One region of the Providencia sp. PROV200 genome, then DNA from elsewhere that is predicted to be linked to it. Evidence: predicted binding sites of a transcription regulator. Region 1 holds the regulator's gene; each other region holds the start of a gene.

Evidence for each region. The regulator sigma-54, encoded in region 1, starts transcription at its own class of promoters, with help from an activator protein. The targets are predictions, from matches to a motif close to GTTGGCACANNTTTCGCTNT.
Region 2: a site for sigma-54 is predicted at 7,676-7,695, ahead of glnK (P-II family nitrogen regulator). Genes of this name have one in related genera too.
Region 3: a site for sigma-54 is predicted at 2,965-2,984, ahead of glnA (glutamate--ammonia ligase). Genes of this name have one in related genera too.

The regions. Positions count from the first base shown of each region.
Region 1 covers NZ_CP096307.1:3,543,972-3,553,984, reverse strand. Annotated here, with positions in the region: gene M1E86_RS16310 (RBBP9/YdeN family alpha/beta hydrolase) at 1-345, shown strand, start outside; gene yjgA (ribosome biogenesis factor YjgA) at 417-962, opposite strand; gene pmbA (metalloprotease PmbA) at 1,148-2,488, shown strand; gene rnk (nucleoside diphosphate kinase regulator) at 2,622-3,032, opposite strand; gene npr (PTS phosphocarrier protein NPr) at 3,221-3,493, opposite strand; gene rapZ (RNase adapter RapZ) at 3,501-4,352, opposite strand; gene ptsN (PTS IIA-like nitrogen regulatory protein PtsN) at 4,469-4,936, opposite strand; gene hpf (ribosome hibernation promoting factor) at 5,029-5,316, opposite strand; gene rpoN (RNA polymerase factor sigma-54) at 5,339-6,784, opposite strand; gene lptB (LPS export ABC transporter ATP-binding protein) at 6,827-7,552, opposite strand; gene lptA (lipopolysaccharide ABC transporter substrate-binding protein LptA) at 7,558-8,118, opposite strand; gene lptC (LPS export ABC transporter periplasmic protein LptC) at 8,120-8,695, opposite strand; gene kdsC (3-deoxy-manno-octulosonate-8-phosphatase KdsC) at 8,712-9,272, opposite strand; gene kdsD (arabinose-5-phosphate isomerase KdsD) at 9,287-10,013, opposite strand, start outside.
Region 2 covers NZ_CP096307.1:881,614-891,626, reverse strand. Annotated here, with positions in the region: gene M1E86_RS03815 (class I SAM-dependent methyltransferase) at 1-279, opposite strand, end outside; gene gloB (hydroxyacylglutathione hydrolase) at 320-1,075, shown strand; gene mltD (murein transglycosylase D) at 1,157-2,527, shown strand; gene tomB (Hha toxicity modulator TomB) at 3,053-3,421, shown strand; gene M1E86_RS03795 (HHA domain-containing protein) at 3,496-3,699, shown strand; RNA gene ffs (signal recognition particle sRNA small type) at 4,043-4,139, opposite strand; gene M1E86_RS03785 (YbaY family lipoprotein) at 4,274-4,732, opposite strand; gene tesB (acyl-CoA thioesterase II) at 4,972-5,841, shown strand; gene amtB (ammonium transporter AmtB) at 5,982-7,268, opposite strand; gene glnK (P-II family nitrogen regulator) at 7,279-7,617, opposite strand; gene M1E86_RS03765 (SmdB family multidrug efflux ABC transporter permease/ATP-binding protein) at 7,790-9,574, opposite strand; gene M1E86_RS03760 (SmdA family multidrug ABC transporter permease/ATP-binding protein) at 9,571-10,013, opposite strand, start outside.
Region 3 covers NZ_CP096307.1:285,667-295,679, reverse strand. Annotated here, with positions in the region: gene typA (ribosome-dependent GTPase TypA) at 1-1,466, opposite strand, end outside; gene M1E86_RS01350 (PadR family transcriptional regulator) at 1,900-2,724, shown strand; gene glnA (glutamate--ammonia ligase) at 3,117-4,526, shown strand; gene glnL (nitrogen regulation protein NR(II)) at 4,683-5,732, shown strand; gene glnG (nitrogen regulation protein NR(I)) at 5,742-7,214, shown strand; gene M1E86_RS01330 (fimbrial protein) at 7,767-8,291, shown strand; gene M1E86_RS01325 (fimbrial biogenesis chaperone) at 8,349-9,017, shown strand; gene M1E86_RS01320 (fimbria/pilus outer membrane usher protein) at 9,043-10,013, shown strand, end outside.

The DNA.
Region 1 (10,013 bases):
AGCTTAGGTTGCGTCACCGTATTACGATTTCTTCAAAATGCAGGGCAGCCGGTAGCGGGTTATGTATTGGTATCAGGGTTTGATGAAAAACAGCAAACATTGCCTGAATTACAGCACCACACAGTTGAACCATTGAATTATGACGAGCTCATACAGATAGCAAATAATCGAATATCGATTATATCAACCAATGATGGGATTGTATCACCAGAGTCTTCGAAAGCATTGGCTTACGCCTTAAAAACACAGGTTATTATTGAAGGCTCAGCCGGTCATTTCCTTGATAGAGAAGGCTACACTGAATTTAAAACACTCCTTGATACAATCAAAACGCATTTTAGTTAGTTATGGCTGGTAAGAATACTAGGTACATTTACCAAGAAAAATCCCCTAGCCGCAGCATAGGGGGTAATTCATTAAGCCATTTCAGAGAGATCTTTCAAGTATTGAAAGATTTGTCGATAGGCTTTTGGTGGTTTGTTACCTTCACGCTCTTTTTTAGCATTACGGACTAATGCTCGCAGTTGTTGCCTGTCTGTTTGTGGGAACAGGGCAACCACGTCTTCAATGACTTCATCACCGCCATCTAATAAACGGGTACGTAAGTCTTCCAGTTTATGTAAAATGACCACTTGTTGGTTGTGACGGTTTTTAAGCTTATCCAACGCCTCTGTAATCGGCTCAACTTCACGTGAACGTAATAACTTACCGATCAGTTGCAATTGGCGACGACGGCCTTCACGTTTGATTTTTTGGGCAAGTTCAATGGCTTCAAGTAATTGAGTATCTAACGGGATGCGCTCTAACTCACTTTTACTTAAATCTACGAGCTCAGCCCCTAATTTTTTGAGGATCTCAGCATCGCGTTTAATTTCGCTTTTACTGACCCAAATGATTTCCTCGTCTTCTTCGTCTTGCGGCGCTGGGATATCATCCAGCCAGTCATCAGGCTGTTTGGCCATATCGATTTTCCTTTTTACCGAACACAGTCGTTTAATTACGCGTAATTAATATGATTTACTGTGTTGTGAGTGTTAACATTCATCTATTATATATTGTAACTGGGAAAACCCCTCTATGACTACCTAGCATTTGCTTGCTAGGGCAGAAAATCACGTTTCCCCCACATTTTTGATTGGACTAAAGCATGAGTGTAACTGAACAAGTCACCGAACAACGCAAAAAACTCGAAGAAGCCGTCGCGCACGCATTAGAATTCGCCAAGACACGTTGTGATGCTGCGGAAGTCGCAGTAAACAAAAGCACTGGAATTAGTGTGAGTACCCGCCAAGGGGAAGTTGAAAATGTTGAGTTTAACAGTGATGGAGCGCTAGGGATCACCGTTTATCATCAACAACGTAAAGGCAGTGCGTCTTCTACAGATTTAAGTCCTGAAGCTATTGAGCGCACAGTTCAGGCGGCAATTGATATTGCTAACTACACCTCAGAAGACCCGTTTGCAGGGCCGGCAGACAAATCGTTGCTGGCTTTTGAAGCACCTGACCTCAATTTGTTCCAAGCGAGCGAACTTTCTCCTGAAGCCGCGATCCGTTTAGCGTCGGTTGCGGAAATGTCGGCACTAAATGCAGACTCCCGCATTGTGAATACGGAAGGCGGTAGCTTTAATGGGCACTACGGTGTGCGTGTGTTTGGAAACTCCCATGGTATGTTGCAAAGCTACTGTTCAAGCCGCTATTCGATGTCGAGCTGTGTGATTGCTGAGCAAAATGGTGAAATGGAGCGTGATTACGCTTATACGATTGGCCGGAGCATAGAGGCATTGCAGTCCCCTGAGTGGGTTGGGCAGGAGTGTGCTCGTCGCACCTTATCTCGTTTGTCACCTCGTAAATTGCCAACGATGAAAGCCCCAGTGATTTTTGCGGCAGAAGTAGCTACGGGTCTATTCGGTCACTTAGTCGGTGCCATTAGTGGTAGCAGTATTTACCGCAAATCGTCTTTCTTATTAGATAGCTTAGGAAAGCAAATTTTACCAAGCTGGCTGACCATCAACGAGCAACCCCATCTAATGGGCGGGTTGGCGTCATCTCCTTTTGATAGCGAAGGTGTCCGCACCTGTGAACGCAATATTGTTGAAAATGGTGTGCTACAAACGTGGCTAATGACCAGTTATTCCGCAAGAAAGCTCGGTTTGCAAAGTACAGGCCACGCGGGTGGCATCCATAATTGGCGTATTGCAGGCCAAGGCCTTTCTTTCGATGCATTGCTGAAACAAATGGGGACAGGGCTAATCGTTACAGAGTTAATGGGCCAAGGGGTTAGCGGTATTACGGGGGATTACTCACGTGGTGCTTCAGGCTTTTGGGTGGAAAACGGTGAAATTCAGTACCCTGTGAGCGAAATTACCATTGCGGGTAACTTAAAAGATATGTGGGCGAATATGGTCACTATCGCTGATGATATTGAAACTCGTAGTAATATTCAGTGTGGTTCGGTATTGATCCCAGAGATGAGTATTGCGGGAGAGTAGTTTTCTTATTTGTCCATTTAAAAGCAACAAAAAAGGCACTCAATTGAGTGCCTGAATATGTCAGAGGACTTACCTGAGTTTTTTAAATAAAACTTTTTTCGCTAAGCCTTCCTTAATCCAGTCGTTGTCGAAATTAACGGTGGAACTCACCAGCCGCTTCTGGCTGATAAACGATTTCCAGTACACGAACACGTGTTTGAACACCGTTTGGCAATTCCCAGCTGATTTCATCGTTTACATGCAAGCCCAACAAGGCTGCACCAATCGGTGCCATAACAGACAGCTGCTCTGCGCTATCTTTCAGTGACGCAGGGTAAACTAAGGTACGTGTGCGTTCTTCGTTGCTGATTAAATCCAAAAAGCGAACGGTACTGTTCATCGTGACCACATCAGCAGGCATTTCTTGTGGGGTCAGAATATCCGCACGGTCCAGTTCATCATTGAGCGCTTCGGCAACCGGTGTGCCCGCATAAGCCGGCTGTTCCATCAGTGTATCTAAACGTTCAGCATCTAAATCATTGATAATAATTGTTGGCTTTTTCATACCACACTCCAATAGAGACATACAAAGCAAACACCCCCCACCCATAAGGTAGGGGGTGTCGCTAGAAATAAGTTTGTTTAAAATATTAGGCGCTATACGCTTTAAAGGGAAGAGATCAGGATCACGATCTCTAAGCCTACCTTTGTAAAAAATACAGATTGATATTTTTATCGCTAGGTTTGAATTGACTACTCTTCGTCAAACCCACTTTCGAACAGGTTAATAATTGCGGATAATGCCTGATTTTCATCTGGGCCGCTAACCTCAATATCAATATTACTACCTTGTTCTGAGTCTAACATCAACATCGCAATAACGCTATCGGCCTCAGCCTCAATTTGGTTATTATTCCGCAAAATAACTCTTGAGTTAAATTGTTGAACTAAATCATAGAGTAACATCGCAGGTCGTGCATGCATCCCAAGCCGATTTTTGAGCGTTATAGTTGTTTTTACTGTCATTTACGGGTTACTTGCGTTTTTCCAGCGTTCTGTGGCGTGATTGCACATTTTTACCACGAGAACGGAAATAGTCGGCAAGTTGTTCAGCAACATACACGGAACGATGTTTACCCCCTGTACAGCCAATTGCGACAGTCAAGTAGCTACGGTTATTGGTTTCTAACATCGGTAACCATAATTCTAAATAGCTACGAGTTTGGTAAATGAAGTTATGGACTTCAGTATGCCTATCTAAGAATGCAGCCACGGGTCTATCAAGGCCTGTCATTGGGCGCAATTTTGGATCCCAGTGCGGGTTTGGTAAAAAGCGCACATCGAATACATAATCTGCATCAATAGGAATACCATGTTTGAAGCCAAAGGATTCAAACACCATTGTCAGTTCACGCTCACGTTTGCCCATCAAACGTGTTCTTAGCATCTCAGCTAATTCGTGAACGGACATTTCAGAAGTATCGATAACTAAATCAGCTCGAGAGCGTAAAGGCTCAAGTAGCTCATTTTCTTCATCTATCGCGCTCTCAAGTGAAAGATTTTTACTTGAAAGTGGGTGCAGTCGACGAGTATCACTGTAACGGCGAATAAGCGTGTTACGATCGGCATCTAGAAACAATAACTGAGGAGAGAAGGCTGAAGGTAATTTATCAATCGCTTCTTCGAAAATCTCTGGATTGTCGGGCATATTACGCACGTCGATGCTTACTGCTGCTGAAATATTACGATCAGCCAGTGAATTCGCTAACTCCGGTAGTAATACAACCGGTAGGTTATCTACGCAATAGAAACCCATATCTTCCAGCGCACGTAAGGCAACGGATTTCCCCGAACCGGAACGGCCGCTGACTATCATCAGCACCATGAGCTTGCTCCCTTTTGTTTCCTAATAATATGCTTCTTGAAAAGCAGTATTTGCCAAATAATATTACTTAGAAACCATAACAATATCATTTGCATATGGCAAGATACATAATTTATCTATTCTATAATTATGCGGTATAGCTCTTCGTCACTTTGTGCACTGCGTAGGCGTTTACAGAGCGTTTTATCGGCTAGTTTTTTGGCGATAAGCGACAATGTATGCAAGTGCGTTTTACATTGGTCTGATGGCACAAGTAGCGCGAATAGCAAGTCAACAGGCTGATTATCAATTGCATCGAACGCAATTGGCTCCTCTAAATGTAAAAAGACACCGACAGCACGGCTGCTTTCACCTTCGTTCAGCTTTCCATGAGGAATAGCAATACCACCGCCAATGCCTGTTGTACCAACTTTTTCTCTGGTTAATAACGCTTCAAATACCGTATTTTCAGGTAATTCCAATTCAACGGCAGCCAGCTCACTAATAATTTCTAAAGCTCTTTTTTTACTGGTGCACACAATATTATTACGTGTACAGGCTGATGATAAAACAACGTTTAACTGGATTTCTATATCACTATTCATTTTATTGTTCACTTAGGACTACAAAACCAGATGGTGTACCCACCATCTGGTTTGAAACATTATCCGGCTAATTAATAAGCCGCATCAATGTATTAATGTTGTCTCAGTTTTTCTTTATGTTTGGTTAATTGGCGCGACAGCTTGTCTACGAGTATATCTATAGCAGCGTACATATCGTTTTCTTCCGCTGAGGCGTGGAGATCCGCTCCATTGACTTGCACGGTTGCTTCCGCAATTTGTTGAACTTTTTCAACTTTCAAGACAACTTGGATACCATTAATGCGATCAAACAATTGTTCCAATTTTTTGAGTTTTTTCTCAACAGTCTCGCGCAATGCAGGAGTAAGTTCAATATTGTGTCCAGTAATCTGAAATTCCATACAATCTTCCTTATTTTATCAATTAAACCAGCTGTTTACGCTGATTAGAGGGCGGAATGGATAACGATTCTCGATACTTAGCAACAGTTCTGCGAGCGACTTGAATGCCTTGTTCAGCCAGCATACTCGTCAATTTACTGTCACTCAATGGTTTTGCTGGGTTTTCAGCAGCAACCAGTTTTTTCACCAATGCTCGAATTGCGGTTGAGGAGGCTTCGCCACCTGTGTCCGTATTAACATGGCTGGAGAAAAAATATTTCAACTCAAAAATGCCTCGTGGGCTATGGAGAAACTTTTGAGTTGTCACTCGTGAGATAGTTGATTCATGCATGTCCACTTGATAGGCGATATCGGCTAGTATCATTGGCTTCATGTACTCCTCTCCCAGCTCAAAGAATTCTTGTTGCTGTTCTACAATACAAGTCGCAACTTTTAATAGCGTTTCGTGGCGGCTCTCAAGGCTTTTAATCAACCATTTTGCATCTTGCAGATGACTCCGAATATATTGAGAATCATCTTCATTTGCTGAATTATGTAACATCGAAGCATAATGGTTATTAATACTTAGTTTAGGGATGCTATCTGTATTTAACTCAACTTGCCAGTGCCCTGCGATTTTTTTCACTAAAACATCAGGAATGACGTATTCCGATTCCCCGGTATTGATAGATTGGCCTGGCTTTGGATTTAACGTTAAAATCAGGTCTATCGCGGTTTTGAGTGCATCTTCTTTTAAGCGAGTTAATTTAGCTAACTGGCGAAAATCACGGTTAGCCAGTAAATCAATATGGTTACTAATAATGAGCTTTGCATCTTGTAGCCCATCAGTTTGCGCAGGGTAGAGTGACAATTGAATTAATAGACACTCTTTTAAGTCTTGTGCTGCGACACCCAGTGGGTCGAAATGCTGAATACGTTTGAGAACAGCAATGACTTCCTCAATACTAATCTCTGAGTTATCAATCCCTTCATGTATATCAGAAATTGCGGTTGTCAGATAACCGGAATCATCTATTGAATCAATAATAGCGGTGGCAATTGCCTTGTCCGTATCAGTAAAAGGGGTCAGCTCAGCTTGCCACGTCAGGTAATCTTGCAATGTTTGCGTTGTTTCACCTTGATAAACAGGGAGTTCATCAAAACTATAATCGTTACTGGTCCCTGATGGCGTGCCTGCCGTATATATTTCATCCCAATCCGCATCTAAAGGGAGCTCACCTGGCATATCTTGGTTTTCGAGAGCATCTTTGGTATCGAGCTCACTGGTATCGGCACTTTCATTTAGGGAATCAAGAGATTCGGACTCGGAATTTAACTCTTCTTGCTCAAGAAGTGGGTTAGTTTCCAAGGCAAGTTGAATTTCTTGCTGAAGCTCAAGCGTAGACAGCTGCAACAAGCGGATGGCTTGCTGCAATTGAGGGGTCATTGCAAGTTGTTGACTGACTCTAAGCTGCAAACTTTGCTTCATGAATCTGTTTTATTCTCCCTAAAAAATAACGACATACTCAGTTTATAACCGGAAACCTTCACCCAAGTATACACGTTTCACTTGTTCGTTCTCTAAGATCATGGTTGGTGACCCATGAGCAATTAAGTGTCCTTGGCTAACAATATAGGCTCTTTCGCACACATCTAAGGTTTCCCGCACGTTATGGTCGGTGATTAAAACGCCGAGGCCATAATCCCTTAAGTGCTGAATGATTTTTTTGATATCTAAGACGGAAATAGGGTCAACACCCGCAAAAGGTTCGTCTAATAAAATAAATTTTGGGTTAGCGGCAAGTGCTCTAGCAATTTCAACACGGCGACGTTCTCCACCGGATAGAGATTGCCCCATGCTGTCTCGAAGATGGGTAATACTAAATTCTTCCATCAGTTCCTCAGCACGATCTTTACGTTGCTGAGAATTTAAATCTTCACGAATTTCTAATACAGCCATTAGGTTATCATAAACACTGAGACGACGGAAAATGGAGGCTTCTTGAGGAAGATAGCCTATTCCACGGCGTGCACGTTCATGCAACGGTAGAAGGCTGATATCTTCACCATCAATCATAATTTTGCCAGCATCCCGCTGAACAATACCCACAACCATATAAAAAGTCGTTGTTTTACCGGCCCCGTTTGGTCCCAACAAGCCAACGATTTCACCTGATTTAACTTCCAGGCTGACATCTTCAACGACCTTACGTTTTTTATAGGCTTTAGCTAGATTTTCAGCGGTTAGTGTCGCCATAACAGTTATTTACTCTTACTTGCTGATGAATTTTTATTTGCTGCAGGGCCTTTTTCTTGCAATTGCGCTGGCAGTATTACGGTAGTGACGCGTTTGCCTTTATCACTAAATGCTTCCATTTGTTGCGTTGGCACAATATAGGTAATTTTGTCACCCTGAATATTGCTGTCTAATTGCTCAAGATAGGCATTGCCTGTTAAGGTGACGAGTTGTTTATCGACCTCATAACGGGCTTTGCTGGCATGGCCTTTAATTGGCTTGCCATCATCCTGTAATTGGTAAAAAGTAACTGGGGTACCAAAGGCCTCAATCACAATTTTATCCGAGTCACTACTTGGACGTGTTACAACCACTTTATTGGCTCTGATATCAATAGAACCTTGTTTAATAACAACATCATCAGTAAAGGTGGTGACGTTTTTTTCTAAATCAAGAGATTGTTTGACCGAATTAATCGTCATTGGCTGCTGCGTATCACTTTTTAATGCCATCGCAGGTAGGCTAAGAGCAAAAATTGCACTGGCAACAGCTCCTTGAATAAAACGTTTCTTAGTTACTTGATTCATTTTAATGCTCTTCTGGTTGTAACACATAATGAGTTTTTACATCTTCGATTAATTCAGCCGTTCTTGTACGAAGGTTTCCCTTCATTTTCATACCAGTAGAATTGAGACCTTGTCCAATAATGGTCACTTTATCATCAGATGAAACGTCTTGTGTTGTCAAATTGACAACTGCACTCTCAGTTGTAATTCGTTGGATCTGCGAGTCTTTAGTTAAACTATCAACTTGAACATCGCTGTATAAATAGAGAATTCTATCGTTCGTTAACCTTGCTTTGAAAGCCTTAACCGTCCAGGTAGGTTCACCTGCTTCGTTATAAGTGGTAAGAACCGGTTTCGAAAACCACGTGATTTTCCCTTCAGTGTAGTTATCTATTTTATCTGAAACGAGTTTATACGCTAAATTACCCGTTGGATTATAGACAAAAGTCACTGAATCATCAGTTTGATAATTAGGTTGCCCATCATTAATTACTTTATCCTCTGCGCTGTCGGAATCATTACCTGCTAAATTCCAACCGATAAGCCCTAATACCACTAAGGATAAAATAATGATTAACCACTTCTTCGCATTGCTCATGAATTCAATCTATTCGTTATATTGATAAACCTTTTGCTTCTTCTAGTTTGTCTTGAGAAAGCAAAATAAGGTCACAAAGTTCGCGGACTGCCCCTTTTCCGCCGCCAATACGGGTCACATAATCCGCTTTCGGTAATAGCAAAGGGTGGGCATCAGCAACGGCGACGGATAAGCCGACTTTGGCCATAACAGGCCAGTCAATCAGGTCGTCCCCAATATAAGCTATTTCTTCATCTGATAATTGTAGTGTATCTAACAGTTCGTGATACGCCAAAAGCTTATCGCTTTGCCCTTGGTAAAGATATGTAATCCCTAATGTTTGGGCTCTATCTTCAAGAAGCTTCGCTTTTCTTCCTGTAATGATGGCGACTTCAATACCGGACGTTAATAAGCAACGTATTCCATAGCCGTCACGGACATTAAAGGCTTTGAGTTCTTCGCCATTATTTCCCATATAGACCAAACCATCGGACATGACACCATCAACATCGCAGATCAGTAATTTGATTTTTTCTGCTTTGATTAAAACAGTATCGGCGACAGGGCCATAGCAGGTTTCCAAAAAGGTAGACGTCATGGTATTTCCTTATGTTATACAACACCTGCTTGTAGCAGGTCATGCATATGTAATACACCAACTAATTTGTTATCATTTGCGACCAGTAACGAAGTCACGTGTCGAGATTGCATTAAGTTGAGCGCTTCGACTGCTAACATGGTTGGCGATACTCGTATTCCACCGGGTGTCATTAAATCAGCAATTTTAGCGTTATTCAGGTCGATACCCATATCAAAGATACGGCGTAAATCCCCATCAGTGAAAATACCTTCAATATTCATGTCATCATCACAAATGACCGTCATCCCCAGTTTTTTGCGGGTAATCTCCACGAGTGCCTCACGTAAAGACGCGCTTTTAGGAATATGGGGGATATCATCTCCCGTATTCATTAAATCACGAACGAGGAGTAAAAGTTTGCGCCCAAGTGCGCCACCTGGATGCGAAAGCGCAAAATCATTCGCCGTGAAACCGCGTGCAGTTAATAAGGCAATCGCTAATGCATCCCCCATCACAAGCGTCGCAGTTGTACTTGTGGTAGGTGCGAGCCCCAAAGGGCAGGCTTCTTGAGGCACCTTGATGCACAAATGCACATCAGCATATTTCCCCATATTACTATCAGGGTTATTAGTCATGCAGATTAAGGGAACCTTAATTCTTTTTAAAACAGGAAGCAGGGCCAAAATTTCCCCTGACTCCCCTGAATTCGAAATGGCTAACACAACATCTTTATGCGTAATCATCCCAAGGTCACCGTGG
Region 2 (10,013 bases), 1.6 Mb from region 1:
GGCATCTATAGATTTCTGGGTTAATGGTAATGCTTCGGGCTTGGCGATAAGATTAAAACGGGGATCACCAGTGCCAACATTAAACTGATGGGAAATTAGGCAGTCTTCGGTATGGATTTCAGTACTTAAATGGCCTAACTTAAGCAGATGAAAGCCGAATATCTTCGGCCACCAAGGGCTAAGTTGATTTTCTATAGCTTGACGGTATTGTTCTCCAAAAGGAATATCAGACCAACTAACAGGCATTTGAATTTTTTTATCAATACGTGCAGGCTTCATGAAATTCCCCTATTAACTATTAGCAAGTATCGAGGTCATTATGGAGTTAATTCGAGTACCCGCTTTAAACGATAACTACATTTGGGTTTTAGTCGATAGCCACCAACAGTGTATCATCGTTGACCCTGCAGAGGCAGAACCCGTGCTTGAAATAATGACAGCCAAGCAACTAACGCCTGTCGCTATCTTGTTAACTCACCACCATAATGACCATACTGGCGGTGTAAAAGGGATTTTAAGCAAATTTACAACACTTCCTGTTTTTGGCCCAAAAGAAACCCAACCTAAAGGGGCAACAGAAATAGTCGAAAACGGTGATAAGGTTATCATTAACGAGTTCAATCTACAGGTTATTTCATTATCGGGCCATACCGCTGAGCATATCGGTTTTTACCAAGCACCTTATCTATTCTGTGGTGATACCCTATTCTCTGCAGGTTGCGGACGAATATTTGAAGGAACCCCTGAGCAAATGTTCGAATCAATCCAAAAAATTGCCGGGCTTCCTGATGAAACCTTAATTTGCTGTGCTCATGAATATACTTTATCTAATCTCAAATTTTCACACCATGTATGGCCTGAAAATGAAGCCATCACTCAATATTTACAAAAAATAACGCAAATACGTGACAAACATCAACCAACAGTACCTACTTCATTGAAAACAGAGAGAAAAATCAATATCTTTCTGCAATGCGATAATATTCAATTACAGAAAAAACTCAATATTAATGTGCAAAATCCACCTTTAAGGGCTGTTTTCACCCTATTGCGTCAATTAAAAGACCAATATTAAAGTTTAATGATTGTCATATCGGAGCGGGATAAGTATTATTGTTCGACTTTTAAACATCAGAATGAAGAACAATAGAAAAGAATGAAGATAATCGCGACGCTTATCGCCATTGTTCTGTTGGCCGGATGCCAAACTGCCCCAAAAAAAATTAAGCAGAACAAAACTCCAACTAACCATACAATTGAAACTGTTGCACCACATAACCAAGCTGCCAGTCGGCAATTACCTAAGGTCGATTATGACTTATGGGGTTATGTTAGCGATGAGCTAAAAATGGATATCCCTGATAAACCTCAAATTAGGGAGCTCGCAAACAGTTATTTAAATAAACAACGTTTTGTCTACGATGTGGCATTAAGAGCTGAGCCATACATGTACCTCATCGTAGACGAAATCAATGAGCGAAATTTACCGATGGAATTAGCATTAATTCCTATTGTTGAAAGTTCATTTAATCCTAAAGCGACCTCTCCAGCACAAGCTGCTGGCCTATGGCAAATCGTCCCCATTACTGCGCGTTCTTATGGCCTAAAGCAAACTCAATGGGTTGATGAACGCAGAGATGTAGTTTCTTCAACTAAAGCAGCCTTTGATCTTCTCGAAAACTTAAATGTCATGTTCGGTCATGACTGGGAACTCACGCTTGCTGCCTATAATTGTGGGGAAGGTTGTGTACAAAACGCCATTAAGAAAAATGAAGCAGCCGGGTTACCGACTGATTTTTGGTCACTCTCTTTACCAAAAGAAACCAAACAATATGTGCCTAAAATCTTAGCTCTTAGCCAAGTATTAAAAAATCCTGAAAAGTACCAAGTTAATTTACCAACCAGTAATAAAAATAGAGCACTCACTCAAATTGATGTCGGCCAGCAAATCACCTTATCTCAAGCTGCAGAGTTGGCTGGGCTAACTGTTGAATCGGTAAAAACGTATAATTCTGGTTATACACGAGGTATAACATCGCCAAATGGCCCCCATTATATTATGTTACCTACTGCAAAGGCTGAACAATTCAAAGTATCACTGTCAGACCAAGATGTTTTAAACACGATCCGTTTAGCCGCGCAACAAAACCAGCAAATAAAAACAGGGCAATCCACCGCAATTTCTAGTGCGCGCCAAAATAGGGCTAAAATAGCCACATATAAAGTGCGCAAAGGTGAGTCCGTTGCAAGTATCGCCAAAAAATTCAACACTACCGCGAAAAATATTCAAAAGTTAAATGGGTTAAAAACTGCGAGTGTCATCAAACCAGGGCAAATATTAAAAGTTGCCAATACAGCGTCTACGGTGGGCAATCGTAAAACAAAAACTTATAAGGTAAGAAAAGGCGATTCCTACTATAGCATTGCAAAACGTCATGGCATAAAGCTCAATGACCTCATGACGTGGAATTCAGGTGTTAAAATGGCCGACCTAAAACCAGGGGTAACCTTAAACCTCTACCTTTAAGTTATTTTCAACAAAAAAAGCTTTTGTCTATTTTAGACAGAAGCTTTTTTATTTTTAATTATGTTATTAGTAAAAATAAATTATTTGAATGAATTAAATGGGATAATAATTTTTATAACATCTTTTGTGTAAACACTTCATATTCTCTGTACTAAAATAACCGATGGTTAAACTATAATTTAAATACTTCATAAAATTGATTCAAGTAGAACGTACACAACTCCAGTTTCAACCGCTCGCTAATAAATTAGAAAAAAGTAGTTTATTGGTGGTGACATGTGTGATAATAATGCTATTATTATATCGCGGCTAGTTTAGTCCGAGCTGCCAGTCCGTATTCGAATATCGCTTATGTATTATATTAATAATCTTCGAAAAGTTTAACGAACTAGCAATAATCTTATATTTTTCAATATATTAACATGAACTTTTATATTGAACATAGGTGCTTTAATTAGTTAACATGATATTATTATTGATAAAAAATACACACAGCAAAAGTCAGATTCGCCTACGGAGGTGATTATGGATGAATACTCACCCAAAAAACACGATATCGCAGAACTAAAATATTTATGTAATAGTCTCAATAGAGAAGCTATTTTAAGCTTACAAAAAACAAATACACACTGGGTTAATGATTTAAGCTCCCCTCAAAGCGCGGCCTTGAATGAACTTATTGAACATATCGCTGCATTTGTATGGCGGTTTAAAATCAAATATCCAAAAGAAAACCTTGTTATATCTCTTATCGAAGAGTACCTCGATGAGACCTATGATTTATTCGGCAGCCCGGTCATCACCCTCAGTGAAATTATAGACTGGGAAGCAATGAATCAGAGCCTTGTTACTGTGCTGGATGATGACCTAAAGTGTCTAGCCAGCAAAACCTAAAGATATTATTTATCTTTAGTTCAAACTCTAAAACCATATGTTAATAAGTAATATTGCACAAAAGAAAGGCTATTATGACCAAATTTGATTATCTGATGCGTTTAAGAAAATGCACCACAATTGAAACTCTTGAGCGTGTCATTGAAAAAAATAAGTATGAATTATCTGATGATGAGCTAGAGCTATTCTATTCGGCTGCGGATCACCGCTTAGCTGAACTCACAATGAATAAGCTTTATGATAAAATCCCTGCTTCTGTTTGGAAGTTTGTTAGATAATACCTCATTAACACGCACAGATAGTGAATGGTTATAGCCGGTAAATACACTTATCGGCTGGATGTGGTGTAATTGTTACTTTATTCTTAGCATTATAATTATGCTAATAGAACTTTTATTGCTTTTCATTTTAACCACTTTTTTCTTATGATAATAATCAACAACTAATGTTGTATTCTTAAATTTTCCTTTTTAACTTTTGAAATTATTTAAGTTAATGAAATTAATTTACATTTATAAAAATAAAGAAAAAGAAAAAGAAAAACAATTAAAGATTATATTTATAACAGATTAGAATATATGAATTGATATACAGAAAAGAGCGCCTAGAATTGGGTGGGAGCCCTGCCAGCGACATCCCGGCACACACGACCCCTGCTATGGCTGCTTCCTTCCGGACCTGACCAAGTTAACAAGTTAGCGTTGCGGGAGAACCAACAGAGCCCCCATTGATTGCTTCTTTCAAAGCAGGGGCATTATGCTTGATAGTCGTTTAAATAGCAAGAAACCCATGATTAAGTGACGATTTATTACACAAAGAACCAATAGAAATAGCAACTCAACGAAAAAATCGCTAATTTGCAGACACCATCAATAATTCAACATTTGTTGTGATGTCGTTATTGATAACCTCAGCAACACCATCACTGATGTATAATAGTTTTCCATTTGCATTCACGGTTGCATTAACAACGAGTCTACCTTCCTGCCGAACTTCATTTTTTTGGTAAGTAAGCTCAAAAGGAATTGTTGGGCGATTATTCACTGAATTATAATATTTTTGAGATAATATTAGCGCTGGTAAGTCCGCTACCGTTGTATCTGCCAGAGTGATTGTAACCACCGCACCTTCGGGTAAAGCCGTATTCTGTAAAATTACCACACGGCCCTCGATTTTCCCTGAATCTACCGTCTGGTTATTATTACTATTTTTAGCATTAAGTGCTTTCTCGTTGGGCTTTGTGCTATTCCCTTCACAGCCAACCAACATTAAAAGTACTAATAAGCTAACAATGTAGCGAAAAAACTTCATAGTTATTACCTATAATACAATGTTTACTAAAACATTTTTAAATAATCGGAATAGACAAATCATTTTCTGATTGTTAAGTAACAAAAAGTATAACTAATATTGGTAGAATAATACATTTATATTTCCAAATGTAACAATGCGTAACCTGAATTTATTCGATAACAATTAACCTACCTATTCAGGATAAATAATGGGAAAATGCGAGTATCTCATTCACATATAACAGAACTAAGATGACTATGAGCCCAGAATTACAGAATCTAATTAGCCTAATCAAACTCGAAAAAATTGAAGAGGGTATTTTTCGAGGACAAAGTGAAGACCTTGGTTTGCCTCAAGTTTTTGGCGGACAAGTTGTTGGGCAAGCCATGTATGCAGCGAAACAAACCATACCTGAAGAGCGAGCGATTAATTCTTTTCATAGTTATTTTTTACGTCCAGGTGATAGCTCTCGCCCTATTGTTTATGACGTTGAGATTTTACGCGATGGCGGAAGTTTTAGCGCACGTCGAGTGAGCGCCATTCAAAATGGCAAGCCTATCTTCTTTATGACCGCATCATTTCAATCCCAAGAAGAAGGTTATAATCATCAAAACTTGATGCCAGATGTACCACCTCCTACAACATTAATTTCTCAAGATGATATTGTGCAAAGTTTAGCTGATAAATTACCTGAATCAGTTAAAAAATATGCTCTTAGGCCAACTCCCTTTGAATTTCGTCCTGTTGAGTTTTACAGTCCATTCGATTCCGCACCTCAAGAACCGTTTCGCTATATTTGGTTCAAAGCGAAAGGGCAGCTACCTGATCTCCCTTCGCTACATCACTATTTGTTAGGTTATGCATCTGACTACAACTTCCTTCCCGCTGCATTGCAACCGCATGGTAGAGGCTTTATGGAACGAGATCTACAAGTCGCAACGATTGATCATTCCATGTGGTTCCATCGCCCATTCAAAATTGATGATTGGTTACTGTATGCCGTAGAAAGCCCTTCAGCATCTGGTGGAAGAGGTTTTGTTAAAGGACAAATCTATAATTTACAAGGTGATCTTGTTGCAACCGCAGTCCAAGAAGGTGTAATTCGTCATAGGCAACCCCCTAAATAAAGCAGAGTTTCGAGTAAGTGATTACTTACTTAGAAAGGTAGATTAATCTGTTTTAAAAGGTAATGGCAGCCAGCAATAAGCTGCCATTATCAATTTACACAAAGCACAGTATTATCCTGTCATTATCATTACGCTAATGATTAATTATAAGCACTTTCACCATGAGAAGTAATATCTAAACCTTCCCTTTCTTTTTCAACATTAATGCGTAAACCTGACGTTTTCGCTGCTACTTTAAATGCGATATAAGCAACGATTGCAGTCCAAACAACACAAACTAATATGCTAACGGCTTGAATTCCGACTTGTTTCATCATCGTAATACCTTCTGCAAAGCCACTTCCACCTAATGTCGTTGAAGTAAATACCCCCGTAAGTAAACAACCTAAAATCCCGCAGACACCGTGAACGCCAAAAACATCGCAAACATCATCAACTTTTAATCGACGCTTTAAAATCACAACACCCCATAAACCAGCCACCCCAGACAATACCCCTATAATTAATGCCCCACCGACCCCAACCGTTCCTGCCGCTGGTGTAACCCCAACTAACCCAGCTAAACAACCAGAGCAAGCACCTAATAATGAAGGTTTTTCCCTGAAAAGCCACTCAGCTAAAGTCCATGATAAAATAGCTCCAGCTGCAGCTGCGATAGTGTTCACAAACGCTAATGCAGCGATACTATTAGCACTTCCGGCAGAACCTGCATTGAAACCAAACCAACCAATGAATAGTATGGAGGTTCCCATAAACACCATAGGTAAGTTATGTGGTTTAATAGCCTCTTTTCCTAATCCAGTACGATGTCCAAGTAAGTAAGCACCAACTAAACCAGCAACAGCCGCATTAATATGAACAACCGTCCCCCCTGCGAAATCTAGTGCGCCATCTTGCGACAAAATACCGCCGCCCCATATCATGTGTGCCATTGGTAAATAAGCAAATGTCGTCCAAATAACCGTAAAAATTAAGATTGCAGAAAATTTAATCCGCTCCCCTAATGCACCAACCACCAATGCAACCGTTAAGCATGCAAATGCCCCCTGAAAAACAACGTGAATAAATTGGGGGATCGGTCCAGATAAGCTTTCAACAGTGATATTTTTTAACATAATCTGACTAAAACCACCGATAAAATCATTTCCCTCACTAAAAGCTAAGCTGTACCCATAAACAATCCAAATAACAGACACTAAAGCAAAAATAACCGCGGTTTGAGCCATTAAAGAAAGAACATTTTTACTTCTTAGTAGCCCACCATAGAATAATGCGATACCTGGAAGTATCATGAAAATAACTAAAGCAGTCGCTATCATCATAAATGCGTTATCCGCTTTATCTAGGGTTTCCTCTGCTGCAAGCACCGTTATTGGAAAACCCCCCATTGATATCAATAGACATAAGTATTGGAACCCTTTGCGCATAATTGCTCTCCTACAGTGCTTCGTCTTGTTTTTCACCTGTACGAATACGTACAGCTTGCTCTAATGACAAAATAAATATTTTTCCATCCCCAACTTGGCCCGTATAAGCTTTTTTTTCGATTGTTTCAATTACCTGGTCTACTAACTCATCAGAAACTGCTATTTCCATACGTACTTTAGGTAAAAAATCGACAGTATATTCAGCTCCCCTATATAATTCGGCATGTCCTTTCTGTCGTCCAAACCCTCGAACTTCAGTAATAGTAAGCCCTTGAACACCAATATCTGATAGTGCTTCTCGGACTTCATCTAATTTAAATGGCTTAATGATTGCAATGATATATTTCATGCTCACTCCTATAAGTCAGGTGAATAAGCCGCTCAATATCTTGAACAGCACTGACGTTATAGCAAATCGTGTGCCAAAATATATTTATCCATATAATTCAATAGGAAATAACAAAATAAAAAACCACTCGAATGAGTGGCTTTAGGTCTTGCATTATAAGAGTGCAGAATAATTAACTAGTTATACTCTCAATTTCAGCATCACAACGGGCATTCAATGATTCCCCAACTTGTTGCAACTGGTACATTTGATAATAACGTCCTTTTTGCTGTAAAAGCTGCAAATGCTTACCTTGCTCAACAATTGCACCACGATGTAACACAACAACTTGGTCAGCATCAACGATTGTTGATAAACGATGAGCTATCACGACTAGCGTAGTATGTTGACGGATCATTCGTAATGCTTTTTGTATCGCTTGCTCTGTCCCTGAGTCAATATTTGCTGTCGCTTCATCCAAAATTAAAATTTTCGGTGTGACCACAAGCACTCGAGCCATCGCTAATAATTGCCTTTGTCCAACAGACAAAGTGTTTCCTTGTTCACCTAGTACAGTATCGAGCCCATCAGGTAACTCACGAACCAACTCAGCAAGCTGAACAGTTTCAAGAACTTCCCAAACTTTATCTTGGCTAACCTCTCGTCCTAGTGCGACGTTATCAAAAAAAGAAGCCGCAAGAACAACAGGGTCTTGTTGCACCATTGCAATACCCTGACGTAAAACTTGATGAGATAGTGAACTCAAATTACGACCATCTAATAAAATATCCCCTTCCCGCCACGGGTAATACCCCATGATTAAATTTGCGATGGTACTTTTACCGCTCCCGGTATGGCCAACCAATGCAACGAAATTATTATCGGGTACGTGTAAATTAATATCTTTAAGTACCATTTTGTTATCACGGTAAGCGAAAGATAAATGGTTAATTGAGATTGAGCCACCTTGTAATGGCTCATTGCTTTCTCCATATCCTTGTTGCGGGCTATCCATGAGTTCAAAAACACGCTCACCTGAAACAACCGCTTGCTGAAGCATCGATTGCTGAGAAGTTAATTCGATAAGCGGTTCATTCAAGCGACCTAAATAGTTAATAAATGCATATAAGACACCAACACCAATGGTAGTCGTTCCTTCGAATCCAAATAGCAATAGCAAGCCACACAATACTGAAGCTGAAAGTAAACTTAGTAATGGCCTTAATAGTAAGCCATCAAGTTTTAATGCTTTCATTCTTGCAAAATAATGGTCTTGGCTAATACTTTGCATTTTTTCGCCAAACCTAGCCTGTTGGACAAATTGCTGAATAACCGTCATTCCACTAATGACTTCGTTAAAACCGTTGTTAATATCCGCAAGATAGGATCTCACACGACGTACAATCGGTGTGCTTAAGCGCTGATAAATAAGCATCACAACAAATACAGCAGGAAAAATCATCACTGCAATTGATGCCATACGCCATTCCAATGAAAACATAGCAACTAACATGGCACAAATTAGGGCTAAACTGCGAAACACCGTCGGCACAACCATCACAAAGAGGTCTTTAATCACTTCAGTATCATTTGTCACTCGTGAAATCAATTGGCCAACAGGTTGTTTATCAAAGGCACTCAGAGGCTGCCTAAGGGCGGCATTCATCACATCTGTTCGTAATGTTTGCACGACGCCCACAGAAGCTTTATTAAATAAAATAATTTGATAGTAATGTAATAATGCAGCAATAACTTGAAGCAATATAAAACCAACGGCCATATATAAAGCCAGTGGCATGATGATTTGTTTTTTCGCAATCATGTTATCAATAAAATAACTGATTAGCAGAGGCCCACTGACCTCTGCAATAGCGGCCAACCATAGCATTGCAATAGCAATACCCATAGTACCTCGGTACGCTTTTCCGTAAGCAAGTAAACGCTTAAGTGCTGGCCATAGCGGTTTTTTTTGGCTCATAGCTCACCATCCAAAGCCGCTTCAATCTGTTGGTACTGATACATATCTTTATACCAGCCCGACTGTCCAATAAGCGCTTCATGTCTACCTCGGCTAATAACCGCCCCTTGAGATAGCACAATAATATTATCTGCTTCAACCAATGCAGATAGACGATGAGCGCTAATTATCATAGTCCTACCTTGTCGCCAATGACTTAAATTTTGTAAAATTGTAAACTCGGTCTGCCCATCAACGGCAGAAAGTGCATCATCTAACACCAAAATTTCTGCATTTTGCAAGATAGCCCTTGCAATAGAAATTCGTTGTTTCTGCCCACCTGACAACATAACACCACGCTCACCAACCTGAGTAGAATAGCCCTCCGGTAAACGTAAGATATCATCATGTACACAAGCAATGTGCGCAGCCTGTTCAATTTCCTCCTGAGTTGCATTAG
Region 3 (10,013 bases), 1.0 Mb from region 1:
AGAACGCCGTTTTGACGGCCACCGATTTCACCTGGGCGAACATCGTCGTAATGACTGAATGTTGAATACAGTAAACCCGTACCTGATGTCATTGTCATGAATTCAGTACGGAAGCCAATCAGACCACGGCTTGGGATCACGTAGTCAAGACGTACGCGGCCTTTACCGTCTGGCATCATGTCGCGCAGGTCACCTTTACGTTCACCTAAAGCTTTCATGATGTCGCCTTGGTGCTGTTCTTCAACGTCTAAAGTCACTTGTTCAAATGGCTCTTGTTTACGGCCATCGATTTCACGAATGATAACTTTTGGACGAGATACGGCTAATTCAAAACCTTCACGACGCATGTTTTCAATCAGAACAGATAAGTGAAGCTCACCACGACCAGAAACGCGGAATGCGTCTGGATCTTGAGTTTCTTCAACGCGCAGTGCAACGTTGTGAACCAGTTCTTTATTCAAGCGGTCAAGGATCTGACGTGAAGTCACGAATTTACCTTCTTTACCGCAGAATGGTGAGGTGTTAACACAATAGAACATGCTAACAGTTGGCTCATCAACCGCTAACGCAGGCAATGCTTCAACGCTACCGACTTGGCAAATGGTGTCCGAAATATTCAGTTCACCTAAACCTGTCAGAGCAACGATATCACCCGCTTCCGCTTGTTGTGAGTCAATACGCTCTAAACCTAAGTGAGTCAGAACTTTACCAATTTTACCGTTGCGAGTCTTACCTTCGCTATCGATAATCGTTACTTGTTGGTTAGGCTTAACAACACCGCGCTTAATACGACCGATACCGATAACACCTAAATAGCTGTTGTAATCCAATTGCGAAACTTGCATTTGGAATGGGCCGTCAATGTCGACTGCCGGAGGCGCAACATGTTCCACAATCGCTTCGTACAGTGGAGTCATGTCTTCAGCCATGTTTTCGTGGTCAAGGCCAGCAATACCGTTTAATGCAGAAGCATACACGATAGGGAAATCGAGTTGCTCATCCGTTGCACCTAAGTTCACGAATAAGTCGAATACTTGGTCAACAACCCAATCAGGACGTGCGCCTGGGCGGTCAACTTTATTGATAACAACAATTGGACGTAAACCGTGGTCGAACGCTTTTTGCGTTACGAAGCGAGTTTGTGGCATTGGGCCGTCCATCGCATCAACAACCAGCAGTACGCAGTCAACCATAGACATAACGCGCTCAACCTCACCACCGAAATCGGCGTGACCTGGGGTGTCTACGATATTAATGTGATAACCATTCCATTGGATAGCGGTATTTTTAGCAAGGATAGTAATACCACGCTCTTTCTCCAAGTCATTGGAGTCCATAACACGCTCATCAACAGTTTCACGTTCACCGAACGTGCCTGATTGCTGCAGTAATTTACCAACCAGTGTGGTCTTGCCATGGTCAACGTGAGCGATGATGGCGATGTTTCTTAAATTTTGAATTGACAAGGATTTTTACCGTTTAATTGACAGGAAAGGAATATGCTTTTTGAGCCGTTATTCACGCCCAAAGCATACTTTCTACGTTAATTTGCTGTTATTTTACACGTTTTTCCGCACAAGTGGAATAAATGTGAAACCCATCACTGTATAAAAAGTTTTTAACGAAAAAACATTCAGTTGCGAGACTGAGCCAAAATACCTAATAAAAATAGGCCTATCAGCACTGTGAAATCACAAAGTGACAGAATAATACGCTAAAAACTTAATATTAGCAGCCCAAAAAAAGAACAAAAAATAGACTTTCTTTCTTAACTGCCAGTTTAAATATCTTTTTGCGTTATTTAGATATATCTAAATTGACTAATTAGATATATCTAAATATAGTAAACCCATAAAATAAATTCGATATATCTAAAGTTACACGCTAAGGAGTAACTATATGCTAATTAAATCTTGTCGTCATGTATATTATGCACACCACGATGAAAATCAACGTGGCCACCACGGTGGATGTTGCCACAATGAAGGCCGTCATGGTCACGGACACAGTGAACGCTGCCACGGCGAAGGCCGTCATGGTCACGGACACAGTGAACGCTGTCACGGCGAAGGCCGTCATGGTCACGGACACAGTGAACGCTGCCACGGCGAAGGCCGTCATGGTCACGGACACGGTGAACGCTGCCACGGCGAAGGCCGTCATGGTCACGGACACGGTGAACGCTGCCACGGCGAAGGCCGCCAAAGAGGCCGCGGAAGAGGCAAAGGCCTGCGTCGTTTATTCGACCATGGCGATCTTCATATAATGGTACTTTCGTTAGTCGCTAAAAAACCAAGCTATGGCTATGAAATTATCAAAGATATTCAAGAAGCCTCAAATGGCTTATATGTGCCTAGTCCCGGTGTTATTTATCCGACTCTAACACTGTTAGAAGAGCAAGGCTTCCTAGAGTCTCAGATTGTTGAGCGCAATCGCAAAAGTTTTACGATCACACCAGAAGGAGCTGCCCATCTCGCTCAAAATAAAGAAATTGAAGCGGTTATTGCTCGCAAACTAGCAAAAGCGCGTGATATGCAACAAGGCGGCAATTTAGCGGAAGACATTGAAATGGCTGTCAGTCGCTTTAAAGCATTATTGCGTCACAAAATGGTTTTAAAACAGCTAAATGAAGAACAGACTCGCCAAATAGCTTCCATTATCAATGATGCAGTAAAACAAATTGAAGAAGTAAATACGTTATTAACCAATAGCGATGAAGATTAATGCCGCTGCTTGAGATTAAATAACCTCATTTCTTTTAGATTTCATCGGCATTGCGCTTTAACAGAGCACAGTGCTGATTTTTTATTTGAAATCCCACCGATGGCCCCCAAATTCACTCAAAGCACCAAATTGGTGCGCGCAAAAGAGCCGATCGCACCAAAACAGTGCACAAAATGCAATATTTGCTTAATAATAAATCTATTCCTCACGTAACAATCAGTATTTACTATAATTAAAAAAGTTGGCACGCTTTTAGCTTATCTATTTATAGAGCGCGTGCTAACTATTTTTATATAACTAATTTTATATAACTAACACGCCAGACAAACAACAGACCGACTATCAAACGATAGCTTGTGATTTGTTGATTAGACCCGACCAGGAGAGCCGAGATGTCCGCTGAACATGTTTTATCGTTAATTAAAGAGCACAATGTTAGATTTATTGATCTGCGTTTTACCGACACTAAAGGTAAAGAGCAACACATCACTATCCCTGCTCATCAAGTTGACGAAGACTTCTTTGAAGAAGGCCAGATGTTTGATGGTTCATCTATTGGTGGCTGGAAAGGCATCAATGAATCAGACATGGTATTAATGCCAGACCCATCAACGGCGATGTTAGACCCATTCTATGCAGATATCACGTTGATCATTCGCTGCGATATTTTAGAACCGGGCACGATGCAAGGTTATGACAGAGACCCACGTTCAATTTCAAAACGTGCGGAAGATTTCCTGCGCTCAAGTGGCATTGCCGATATCGTTCTCTTTGGGCCAGAACCTGAATTTTTCGTTTTTGATGACATTCGTTTTGGCAACAACATGCATGGTAGTTACTACCATATTGATGATATCGAAGCGGCATGGAATACAGGCACCAAGTACGAAGGTGGTAATAAAGGCCATCGCCCTGCAGTAAAAGGCGGTTATTTCCCAGTTCCACCGGTTGATTCATCACAAGACTTGCGTTCAGCTATGTGTACCACGATGGAAGAGATGGGCTTGGTTGTTGAAGCTCACCACCATGAAGTGGCAACCGCTGGCCAGAACGAAGTGGCGACCCGCTTTAATACCATGACCAAAAAAGCGGATGAAACCCAAATTTATAAATATGTTGTTCACAATGTTGCCCATGCCTACGGCAAAACAGCGACCTTTATGCCTAAACCTTTAGTGGGTGATAACGGTTCAGGTATGCACTGCCATATGTCTTTATCTAAAGGTGGCGTTAACCTGTTCGCAGGTGACAAATACGGCGGTTTATCCGAAATGGCGCTGTATTACATCGGTGGAATTATTAAGCATGCACGTGCACTGAACGCATTTACAAACCCAACGACTAACTCATACAAACGCTTAGTTCCTGGCTTTGAAGCACCAGTCATGTTGGCATATTCTGCACGTAACCGTTCTGCTTCGATTCGTATTCCAGTCGTCGCGAGTACCAAAGCACGCCGTATTGAAGTTCGCTTCCCAGACCCAGCTGCTAACCCATATTTAGCGTTTGCAGCCCAGTTAATGGCCGGTCTTGATGGCATCATCAATAAGATCCACCCTGGTGATGCGATGGACAAAAATTTATATGACTTACCACCAGAAGAAGCCAAAGAAATTCCAACTGTTTCAGGCTCTTTAGACGAAGCGTTAGCGGAATTAGATAAAGACCGTGAATTCTTAACCCGTGGTGGTGTATTCACGAATGACGCTATTGATGCGTATATTGAATTAACCCGTGCCGACATCCAACGTGTTCGTATGGCACCACACCCTCTCGAATTTGAAATGTACTACAGTGTGTAACACGCCGTTCCACTGTTAGTCTTTGTTGCCGTGAAGCACTTGCCCCATCTTTTGATGGGGCCTTTTATCTCTAACGTATTTACGCAACAAAAATCAAATATCGGTTGTTTGGTCTATCAGGTATAATGCACCAAAATAGTGCAGGAGCAACATTACATGAAAACCGAACATTTGCCAGCACCGGAACATATTCTCGACTCTCTCATTAATAGCGTGCTAATTTTGGATTACGACTTGGTTATCCATTATGCCAACCATGCTGCACTCCAGATCTTAACCCAAAGCCAGCGCAAGCTATACGGTACACCACTACCTCTACTATTCAGCTATTGTTCGCTCAATGATGAACTCATGCTTAATAGTTTAAAAGACGGTCACAGTTTTACCGAAAATGAAGTTACCTTGGTCTTTAATAACCATTCCCATGTGATGTCGTTCAGCGCACAGCCTTTTTCAGAGCAATTTATTTTAGTTGAGCTTTCACAATTAGATAGCCAGCGACGTCTTAGCCAAGAACTCGCGCAAAATGCCCAACAACTTGCCGCACGCGAATTAATCCGAGGGCTTGCTCACGAAATCAAAAACCCTCTTGGAGGTTTGCGAGGCGCCGCGCAATTACTATCTAAAGCACTGCCTGACCCACAATTAAATGAATATACTCAAGTGATTATCGAGCAGGCCGACCGCCTGCGAGCGCTTGTTGATAGGCTACTTGGCCCACAATACCCGGGGCCGAAAACACAGCAAAGTATCCATCATATTATGGAAAATGTAACGCGATTGGTGTCATTAGAAAAACCCGATAACGTGGCACTAATTCGAGACTATGACCCGAGTCTGCCTGAATTAGAATATTACCCAGACCAAATCGAGCAGGTACTCCTTAATATCACTCGAAATGCATTGCAAGCTCTCGCTGAAACGGGGGGTTATATCACCTTGCGTACACGAACTGCTTTTCAAGTCACACTGCAAGGTGAGCGTTATCGATTAGCTGCACGCATTGATATTGAAGATAACGGCCCCGGTATTCCCTTGGCAATCCAAGATACATTGTTTTATCCCATGGTGAGTGGACGTCCTGATGGCACCGGACTTGGCCTATCAATTGCCCGCAGTTTAGTCGACCAACACGCAGGGAAAATCGAATTTACCAGCTGGCCGGGTCACACTGAGTTTTCCATTTATCTACCAATAAAAAAATAGGAGATAACCATGATGCAGGGAAAAATTTGGGTGGTTGATGACGATAGCTCCATCCGTTGGGTACTTGAGCGTGCATTCGATAATGCAAAATTCGCTTGCACCTGCTTTGACAGTGCAGATGCTGTACTCGCCGCATTAGAAAATTCACTCCCTGATGTGTTGTTATCTGATATCCGTATGCCAGGCACAAATGGTATTGAGCTTCTGAATACCATCAAACAATCGCACCCTCTCTTACCGATTATTATCATGACAGCACACTCTGACCTTGATGCTGCCGTAAATGCCTACCAATCAGGCGCCTTTGATTACTTACCAAAACCTTTCGATATTGATGAAACTGTCGCATTAGTCGAGCGCGCTCTGAATCATAGCCGCGAACAAAACCATACTGGCCGTGAAGCTAAACAAGCCGCTCCTGTTGTCTCTTCGACCATGATCGGTGAAGCACCGGCTATGCAAGAGGTTTATCGTATTATTGGCCGTTTATCGCGTTCATCAATTAGCGTGCTTATCAATGGCGAGTCAGGTACAGGGAAAGAGTTAGTTGCCCATGCGCTACATCAGCACAGCCCCCGTGCCGATGCCCCTTTTATTGCATTAAATATGGCCGCTATTCCCAAAGATTTAATTGAATCTGAGTTATTCGGTCACGAAAAAGGGGCATTTACGGGTGCGACTCAAGTACGTCAAGGGAGATTTGAACAAGCTAACCATGGGTCACTGTTTTTAGATGAAATCGGTGATATGCCCCTTGATGTACAAACTCGCTTATTACGCGTTCTGGCGGAAGGCCAATTCTATCGTATTGGCGGTTATACCCCAGTTAATGTGGATGTGCGGATTATTGCAGCGACCCACCAAGATCTCGAAAAACGGGTTAAAGAAGGGCTATTTCGTGAGGATTTATTTCACAGGCTAAACGTGATCCGAGTGCAATTACCCCCATTACGTGAGCGCGTTGAAGATATTCCTCGACTTGCCCACTACTTTTTGCAAAATACCGCCAAAGAGTTAGGAGTAGAAAGTAAGGTACTGCACCCTGATAGCGAAAAAATTCTTCAACGCTATTACTGGTCGGGTAACGTTCGCCAATTGGAAAATGTCTGCCGTTGGCTAACTGTGATGGCGGCAAGCCAAGAAATTTTACCGCAAGACTTACCCGATGATTTGCTTGAAGAGCATCCCCAACCAAATACCGTAGTAAAATCATCCCAAGCCAATCTCATGCCAACACCATCGTTGTCATCGCAAGATCCTATTTCTAACGCCCAGTGGTTTGAATTACTTGAAGAGTGGACCGATAGCGCCTTAATGGATGGAAAGGAAAATCTTTTCGCCCAAACGATGCCATTACTTGAACGCACCATGTTAAATTGTGCGTTGAAATATACAAATGGTCACAAACAAGAAGCCGCCCGTTTATTAGGATGGGGAAGAAATACGTTAACTCGGAAATTAAAAGAGCTTGGAATTGAATAACCGCAAAAATTGATTATCCTATTAAGATAGGCGTGACTTAATTTATTATTTCATGCTTGTCTTAATATTCAACAATTCCATATTGACCCACATCAAAAAAAGATATCTAAACGCCAAAAAAATAACTATTAGTGATAATTGGGTTCAGATGCTCCCTTTATTATAATACACTTAAGACTATTTATTGTTTCAAAATGAAAAATTAAAAAAGTGCCAAATATATTAAATACCACCACAACACATGATGCGTGAAACAATAACAAAAAACACCATGTTAAATCCAATTTAATTATTTAATTTTTATTTTGATCTTCAACAAAAACCCTAAAATCAAAAAAATAACATTTCTTAATATATCCATAAAAAACCTACAACCCATAGTGTGAATATCAAACATAATATATAAAAACCACATCAAAAAAGGAGATTAAGCCCAAATTACTCTCATATTGTTTATTTTTAAAATAAAAGCCAAAATACACACCAGTTGAGTAACTGAATATTTTCACTAACTCAATCTCATCATATAAATATCCTCTTGGAGAGTAATAAATGAAAAAGAATGTCTTTGCCTATTTAATTGCGGCATCGTCTGTTTTTGCCATTAATAATGCATTAGCTGCTGATGGAACTATTGATTTTACCGGTGAAATTACCGACCAAGCTTGTGAATTATCCGCAGGTTCTGATGCACTAAAAGTGAATTTAGGGAAAGTATCAAAAACGGCATTATCAGGTGCGGGAGATACAGCGGCTGCAACGAGATTTACGATCAAATTAATCAACTGCCCTAAAGCCGTAACAACGGCTTCAGTGAAATTTGATGCCGATTCCTATTTAAATGATAGCCAAGTTATCAAATTAAAAGATGAACCCGGTGTTGCTACAGGTGTTGGCATCCAAATTACTGATGACGCTAATGCTGTTGTCCCATTATATACGGCCTCTAAAGCTTATCCATTAAAAGATGGCGTTGTAAATAACTTAGACTTTAAAGCCCATTACATTGCAAAATCCGACGCAGTAACCGTTGGCCCGGCAAATGGTAATGCAACCTTCACTATTAATTATAACTAATTGGCTTTTAGGGTTTAAATGGATTTAAACCCTATTCCCCTATTCAATGGTACTAATATGAAACGCTTAGTTTATTTTTTTATTTCTTCATTTTTATTGATTAATTTAGCCCATGCTGGCGTTATTATTGGCGGCACCCGTGTTATTTATAATGAGGGAAATAAAGACGTCAGTATTAGTGTCGAAAACCCTGATAAAATCCCTTATTTAATTCAATCGTGGATTGACAGTGTTGATGAAAAAAAACAATCTGCATTTACCATTACACCACCACTATTTAGATTAAACGCAGATAAAACCAATGCGTTAAGAATATTTTTAACCGAGAATACCTTACCGAAAGATAAAGAATCATTATTTTGGCTAAATATAAAGACAATCCCGGCAACAGAGCGAACAGAGAATTCATTACAAATTGCCTTTAAAACGCAGATGAAATTAATTTACCGTCCCTCTGCAATTAAAAATGTTGATTTTATTGAAGAGCAAAAGAAATTAACTTGGTCAAAAACAGGCAATAGGATTACGGTAAAAAACCCGACGCCGTATTTTATGAATTTCCAAAGTGTTACCTTTAACGGTAAAAAAGCCAATGACGTCTCTTATGCCGCACCGTTTTCTAGCACTTCTTTTGAGATTAACGATACTGCAAGTCACGGCATTGTGAAATGGGAAGTCATTAATGATTATGGTTCCGCATCTGAACTGAGTGAAGCGAAAATATAGCCCAATATTGATTTAGGTTGTTAAAATGAGAATAAATAAAATATGCTTTAGCCTACTTATTTATTTAGGCTATACGGTACCTTTATATGCTGAAAATGCCATCGACAATAATACGACAGAGGGAAATATCTATTTTGACCCTGATTTCTTAGAGCTACCAAATAAAGACTCTGTTGATTTAAGCCAATTTGAAAATAACCAACAATTGGCCGGTAATTATTACGTTGATATTTATGTCAACACTAACTTAATCGGGGCGAAAAATTTAAAGTTTGATAAAGGCACCGATAATAAATTGGTTCCTTGCTTAACTCTGGATGATTTAAAAAGCTTCGATATTAAAATTGCAGATTATCCTGAGCTACAAAATAGCCAAACAGGCTGTGTTAACTTAGCAATCATTCCAGATGCAACAAGTCAGTTTGAATTTGATTCACAGCGGTTATACCTCAGTATTCCGCAGATCGCGCTGGCGAAAAACCCAAGGGGTTATGTTGACCTTGCGGATATCGACAACGGTATTACTGCCCTATTACTGAATTACAGCTATAGCGGTTCTAAAAATACCGATCGTAAAGGTGGAGAAGACACCACCTCAAACTACGTCAATTTACGCCCCGGCTTAAATATTGGGGCATGGCGTCTGCGCAACTATACCACGTGGTCCAACAGCACAGGGCAGCCCAATAAATGGGATACTGTTTATACTTACGCCTCCCGTGGGATCAACCGCATAAAAAGCCAATTAACCTTGGGAGACAGCGTTTCTCCATCAGAGGTGTTTGACAGTGTGCCATTTCGTGGGGCGCAGCTCGCCACCGATGATGATATGTACCCTGAAAGTCTCCGTGGCTATGCGCCCGTTGTGCGTGGGATAGCCCGCAACAACGCACAGGTCACCATTCGCCAAAACGGTTACACCATCTACCAAACCGATGTAGCAGCTGGCCCCTTTGAAATCACTGACCTCTACCCAACGGGCAGCAGTGGTGACTT